Regions from separate parts of the Pseudopedobacter beijingensis genome, predicted to be linked through region 2. Evidence: riboswitches for the same ligand, from Rfam matches in the RefSeq annotation. Region 2 holds a riboswitch; each other region holds the start of a gene.
What was found. A riboswitch is a leader RNA that binds a small molecule or an ion and turns the genes downstream of it on or off. The one in region 2 is predicted to bind S-adenosylmethionine.
Positions count from the first base shown of each region.

Region 1 (2,270 bases), on a different contig from region 2:
TGGTATATATTTAGCGTATGAAGGCGAGCCTAACGTTCTGGCTCAACTAGACACTTACGACATGCAAGATCATTTCTTCTCTGAGCATTATGGCTTTATCCCTGTAGGCTTAACCTTACACGTAATATTTATGTCTGAAAACAATGGTTCTGTTGCTTACGCTATCAAAAAAGCGACTATTGTTGCTAATGGAACAATAGCTATAGGAACTGAAGATATAAAAACAACTTCTAAAAGCCAGCTGATTAATATGATTAATGCTTTGAACTAATAATAGCTTAAAGACAGATATACAGATTTTTGATTTAGTGGTTTTAAGATGAGGCGGCTCCTGCAATAGGAGTCGCCTTTTTCTTGAAGGTATTAACCTACCAATTCGTGTTTACTTTGAATAGTTAATTTTCCCTGCACTTTTACAGGGTTAGAAATAATATCCAGAACAGGGCAAATAGCATCTACTTGTTGAGCTAGTCTTTCGAGTTTCTCAGGACTCTCATCCGATACAATAATTGTTTCAAACTCTATTTTTTCATAGCCCGGACGAACCGTACTGTCCAAACCTAAAAAACCTTGTAAATTAAGATCTCCTTTAGTTTTTACCGTTACGCTATCTAATTGTATACCTTTTAAAGAAGCCAATGCTCTGTATACAATTGCCTGGCATGAACCTAAAGAAGCTAGTACATATTCTACCGGATTAGGCGCAGCATCTTTACCTCCCAATAACTCTGGCTCATCAAACTTAAACTCAAATTGTCTTACAGTACTCTTTACACTTACACCTTCTTCAAGTACTGAAGTAGCTTCAAAACTTACTTGTGCTTTATCTGCATCTTTTTTTAATTCCTGAATAAGGCTACCTAATGATTGTTTTACGAATTCTGACATTTTTTAATAAATAAAATATAATTGAATGGATAATAACTCCTGAAAATTGCGGAATTTTATTTAGCAGCAACAGCCCCACAGAAATGTGGAGAATTGTACTTTTATAAAAATTAGATTTTAGTACATCTGCATACAGGTACTACAACAACAGCAGGTATTGTTAATAGTTACAAGGCAATCTAATTCTGTGTAGAATGTGATGTTTTTGATTTTCATGATGTCTCTTATTTATATTTTCCCCTCCATTGGGGACAGGAATTAGCACCGTTCAATCTCTTGATGGTTGCCAGTGGGTTATAGAGCCTGTCTCTCGCCACTTCTTTATAAATCAAGACTCTTTTTAGAGAGGTCTTTCAATAATTACGAGGCAAATATAATAATTTGATTGAAATATAAACCTAGTTTAGAATATTTTTTTCAGACAAAATCTTTTGCTGTTTAATAGAACAGTAAACACTCACCCGTATTGAGAAAAACTGATAATTGCTGTACCTATTTTGTCTATATAGAATAGAATTTAGTTATAAAAAAAGCCCGAGAAATTTCTCAGGCTTTTTTTATTTTACCAACCTTGGTTCTGATCAAACTGTGGCATAATATCCATTTCCCTTTGTGGAATAGGGAAAAGCTCATGTTTATTCTTTTTGGTATAACCTGGTGTTGCTACGGCATAATTTGGAGAACCTGCAGTAATCCACCATATTCCTAATCTTTGTGCTGTAGCTTTAACAGTCTCGTAATAAACGCCCCAACGTACTAAATCTAACCTTCTATGGCCTTCAAAAGCTAACTCAAAAGCCCTTTCTTTACGAACAGCGTCTCTAAAACCCTGAACATCTAAACCTGTCGGCACATCAGCTAAATTACTTGCCGCACTTACAGGAAGTCCGTACCCACGTCTGCGAACCATATTAATGGCGGTATAAGCATCATTTGTAGGTCCTTGTTTCCATTCGTTCAATGCTTCTGCATATAACAACAATACATCTGCATAACGTAAAACATACCAGTTAACATTAGATTTATCGTTATTGATTAACTTATTACTTTGTGGAACGTATTTTTCTGTATCCCATTTACCAGGAGTGTAGTTTTGCTTTGCTTTTTGAGCTTTTGTAGGGTCTGCATCATTGGCAGCTGCAGCAGCATCTGTTCCTACCCATAATTGTTTGGTGGGATTGTACTGGTAGTTTGCCACCGAAATATCTCTCCTTAAATCTTCTGGATAGCCTCTCCAGTCTAACACAAAAGTATGTACTACTTTTACGTTTGCAGCATTAGAACCACGCTCTCCTGCTATTGCTGTTGTTCTAACTCCATTCCATTTTCCTATACGTCCCACCGGATCAGAAGCACCGCCTGTAGCTGTTGGATAATAGAAA
Region 1 is NZ_JBHUDG010000006.1:9,308-11,577, forward strand. Features, by position in the region: gene ACFSAH_RS07370 (hypothetical protein) at 1-271, shown strand, start outside; gene ACFSAH_RS07375 (OsmC family protein) at 364-888, opposite strand; SAM riboswitch class I at 1,114-1,218, opposite strand; gene ACFSAH_RS07380 (RagB/SusD family nutrient uptake outer membrane protein) at 1,451-2,270, opposite strand, start outside.
Region 1: another riboswitch for S-adenosylmethionine. It lies ahead of ACFSAH_RS07375 (OsmC family protein); the one in region 2 lies ahead of ACFSAH_RS18750 (O-acetylhomoserine aminocarboxypropyltransferase/cysteine synthase family protein).

Region 2 (2,270 bases):
AGCGAGTTAATTACTTTAGTTGCATTTTCTTTATCGCCAATTACTTCAAAAGATAATACACCACCAAATCCGTTTTTCAGATATTTTTTAGCCAGTGTATGGTATGGAGAAGATTCCAATCCAGGGTAATTTACAGATTTTACTTTTGGATGTGACTCTAACCATTTAGCTAATGCCAAAGTGTTATCTACGTGTCTTTGAACTCTTAAAGAAAGAGTTTCTAAACCTTGTATTAATAAGAAAGAGTTGAAAGGAGATTGAGAGCAACCGTAATCTCTAAGACCTTCTACTCTTGCTCTTATAATAAACTGGATATTTCCAAAAGGACCATTAACACCAAAAACATCAGAGAAAACCAAGCCATGGTAACCTTCTGAAGGTTCAGAAAATTGAGGGAATTTTCCGTTACCCCAGTTATAGTTTCCAGCGTCTACAATTACCCCACCAATACTGGTACCATGACCGCCTATCCATTTTGTTGCAGCTTCAACTACAATATTTGCACCGTGGTCTATAGGTCTGAAAAGGTAACCACCAGCACCAAATGTATTATCTACTATAAAAGGTATATCGTGTTTTTTGGATACAGCAGCAATAGCATCAAAATCAGGAATGTTTAATTCCGGGTTTCCAATGGTTTCAACATATAAAGCTTTTGTATTTTCGTCAATTAATTCTTCGTAAGATTGCGGATTATCATTTTTAGCAAACCTGGCTTCTATGCCTAAACGTTTGAATTGTACTTTAAATTGGTTATAAGTACCTCCGTATAAACGACCTGTGGTTACGAAATTATCACCTGCCTGAAGAATGTTGGTGATGGCAAGAAATTGTGCAGCCTGACCAGAAGATGTAGCTAAGGCACCAACACCACCTTCTAAAGCAGCAACCCTTTTTTCAAATACATCAGTTGTAGGGTTCATGATGCGGGTATATATATTACCGAATTCTTTTAAAGCAAAAAGATTGGCTCCGTGTTCGTTGTTTTTAAACACGTATGATGTTGTTTGATATAAAGGAACAGCTCTTGAACCTGTTGTAGGATCTACTTCTTGTCCCGCATGAACTTGTAAAGTTTCGAATTTTAAATTTTGAGTTGACATTTTTTATGGATTTTTAAGTTATTATAAATAAATTTTGATTTAAAAAATTTTAAGAGATTCACTAAACCGTTGGCTAAAATAGTAAAGTGATAGGGTAGTGCAAAATGGGAAAATTAGCACATACACATACAACAACATATACAGTAATCAGAAATGTAATTACCAATATTTATATGTTGGGATTTCCCTTGTTGTAGTTTTTTGAAATTTTCTAATGTAGTAGCTTTTTTCATGTCTTTTAAAATTTATATTTCCCTCTCGGGTCAGGATTTGGCACCTTTTCCTTTTTTAAGGGAGGTTGCCAGTGGGTCTTAGAGCCTGTTCTCTTACCACTTCTTTATAAATCAAGACCTTTTCTAGGAATTGATCTTGGTATTTCAACCAATGTTGCTGCAAATATAAGGAAATAAAATACAATTAACCAAATTTTATTTGGAATTATTGGGTTTTTGTTTTTTTATTTTAGATGAAAATCGAAAAAACTTAAAGGTTCAAGTTGATATCATTTATTAAATCTTCAATATTTTCTAATCCAACAGAAATTCTGACCAGGTTTTTAGGTGTTGTAGAATCTGGTCCTTCAGTGGAATAGCGGTGTTCTACCAAACTTTCTACGCCTCCCAGACTTGTAGCTTGAGTAAATACTTTAACTCCATTTACAAATTTATGAGCAGCAGATTCTCCGTTTTTGAGACAAAAAGATAACATCCCTCCAAAAGAGTTCATTTGTTCTTTAGCTAATTGATGCTGCGGATGAGAAGGCAATCCAGGATAATAAACAGACTCTACAGCAGGGTGGGCTTCCAGAAAACCAGCCAGTTTCATAGCGTTTTCTGCATGACCTTTCATTCTATAAGCCAATGTTTTTATACCGCGAGTTACCAGATAGCAATCGAATGGGGAAGGAACGGCACCACCTACAACCTGTACGGTTTTTAATTGTTCGTAAAAATCATCCTCTTCCTTTAAAATAATAATACCACCACAAACATCTCCATGCCCGTTTAAAAATTTAGTTGTAGAATGCATTACAATATCGGCACCCAGACTAATAGGGAGCTGTCCGTAAGGTGTAGCAAAGGTATTGTCAACAGCTAGTTTGATTTCATTATTTTTGGAAATAGCGGCTAATTTTTTGATGTCAACTAATTTTAATAAGGGATTAGA
Region 2 is NZ_JBHUDG010000051.1:48,355-50,624, reverse strand. Features, by position in the region: gene ACFSAH_RS18750 (O-acetylhomoserine aminocarboxypropyltransferase/cysteine synthase family protein) at 1-1,103, opposite strand, end outside; SAM riboswitch class I at 1,346-1,449, opposite strand; gene ACFSAH_RS18745 (trans-sulfuration enzyme family protein) at 1,587-2,270, opposite strand, start outside.

Region 3 (2,270 bases), on a different contig from region 2:
ACAGTTTCTATTTTACCGTTCCTCACAACATCTACAGCATCAGGACGCACATCCAGCAAAGCCTTAATATTACCCTTTGCCCGCTTAACCGCCCGTTCCTGAAACCATTCGCCAATAGAATAAAACACCATTACAGCAACTCCTTCGCTATAAGAGCCAATGGAAAATGCGCCAATAGTGGCCACGCTCATTAAAAAGAATTCGTTAAAAAAATCAAACCTCTTGGCTTTTCTCCATGCCAGGTCCAGCACGGAGTATCCCGATAAAAGATAAGCCGCACCATATATAAGTAATTCGGTAATATTATTAAACCGAATATGAAAACCGTATTCCAATACCTGCATAGTTACCAATACAAGTAACGCTACCAGAAGCTGCCAATTATTTAGACCGTGATCATGGTCATGATCGTGGCTATGATTGTGATTATGTTCTGTCATAAATAAAATTATTAGTACTTATTTACAACAAAAGTAGGTTATAATCAGGTGCAATACTATTGCATTCTAATGAACCGTACACTTGGCACAGGTTCCCTTTACCACCAGATTCACTTCCTGAGACAAGAAATAATCAGGCAATACAATAGCAGGTATTTTTGTTTTCGGAAGACAGGAAGTTTCTAAACAAGTATTACAATAAAAATGGACATGCACATGGTTGTGATTATCTGCATCACAACTATCGTCACACATAGCAAACTTTTGGGTTCCCGTACCATCATCAATACTGTGCAGCAAACCATTCTTCTCAAACGTTTTTAACGTTCTGTAAATAGTTATCCGGTCTGCCGGATGCATAAGTTTTTCAAGTTCATTTAAAGAAACAGCCTTATCTTGCTCTACCAAACATTGCACAGTCAACAAGCGCATCGCTGTGGGCTTAATATTTTTCTGCTCTAATAACGTTTCTAACTCTTTCATTGCATAAAAAACAAATAACTTAAAAATTAGTTTCTAATAGAAATGTAACCAAAAAAATTTCGCCAATAATCCGCATCCACCTAATTTTATTTGGAATAGCTATTTAAAATTTGGTTTTCACCAAATTATATTGCAAATTTGCATTGCTTATAAAGAAAGACGGAGGGATTAGACCCGATGAAGTCTTAGCAACCTGTGCTTACAAGGTGCTACGTTCTACTCAGTTAAAATACAAAAATATAACTGGGAAAGATAAGTGAAAGTCAACGGACTACAACACATACCGACTTTTCTTCATTAAGCTTTTAACGAATAACAATGTACATAAATTGATACTGCTTTCATTTTAAGTCTCGATTTATTGCTTTTGTTTGACGATGTGCATTTTATGAATATCAGAGAAGAACTTAAAAAGCGTATCCTGGTGATTGATGGAGCCATGGGTACTATGATCCAAAACTACAAGCTGACTGAAAGTGATTTCAGGGGCGAAAGGTTTAAAAACCATCCTTGCGATGTGAAAGGCAATAATGATATGCTGAACCTGACAAGGCCAGATATTATTAAAGAAATACACAAAGCTTACTTGTTGGCCGGAACCGACATTATCGAGACCAATACGTTCAGTACGCAACGTATTTCTATGGCCGATTATCGGATGGAAGACCTTTCCTATGAACTGAGCTATGAAGGCGCCCGTATAGCCAAAGAAGCCGCTATGGAAATAACGGCTTTAACACCAGACCGTCCCCGTTTTGTTGCAGGAGCCATTGGTCCAACCAACAGAACACTCTCCATTTCGCCAAACGTAAACGACCCTGGATACAGAGCCATTACATTTGACGAGCTTGAAGATGCCTATTACGAACAAATAAGAGGACTGGTAGATGGCGGCGCCGATGTGTTACTGGTTGAAACCATCTTTGATACCTTAAATGCCAAGGCTGCTATTTTTGCTATCAAAAAATACGAAGCAATTATTGGAAGAAAGATCGAGATCATGATCTCCGGAACCATAACTGATGCTTCGGGTCGTACACTATCAGGACAAACTACCGAGGCTTTCTGGAACTCTGTACGCCATGGCGATTTATTATCAATTGGGCTAAACTGTGCTTTAGGGGCAAAAGATATGCGTCCATACATTCAAGAACTTTCTGAGCTGGCAGATGTGTACGTATCTGCCTACCCCAATGCAGGTCTTCCTAATGAGTTCGGACAATACGATGAAACGCCGGTTGAAACCGCCTCTCTTCTGGACGACTTCCTTGGATCAGGATTTCTGAATATTGTGGGTGGCTGTTGTGGTACAACACCAGATCACATTCAGAAAATTGCAGAAGCCGC
Region 3 is NZ_JBHUDG010000003.1:29,646-31,915, forward strand. Features, by position in the region: gene ACFSAH_RS02240 (heavy metal translocating P-type ATPase) at 1-440, opposite strand, end outside; gene ACFSAH_RS02245 (Fur family transcriptional regulator) at 507-923, opposite strand; SAM riboswitch class I at 1,068-1,182, shown strand; gene metH (methionine synthase) at 1,312-2,270, shown strand, end outside.
Region 3: another riboswitch for S-adenosylmethionine. It lies ahead of metH (methionine synthase); the one in region 2 lies ahead of ACFSAH_RS18750 (O-acetylhomoserine aminocarboxypropyltransferase/cysteine synthase family protein).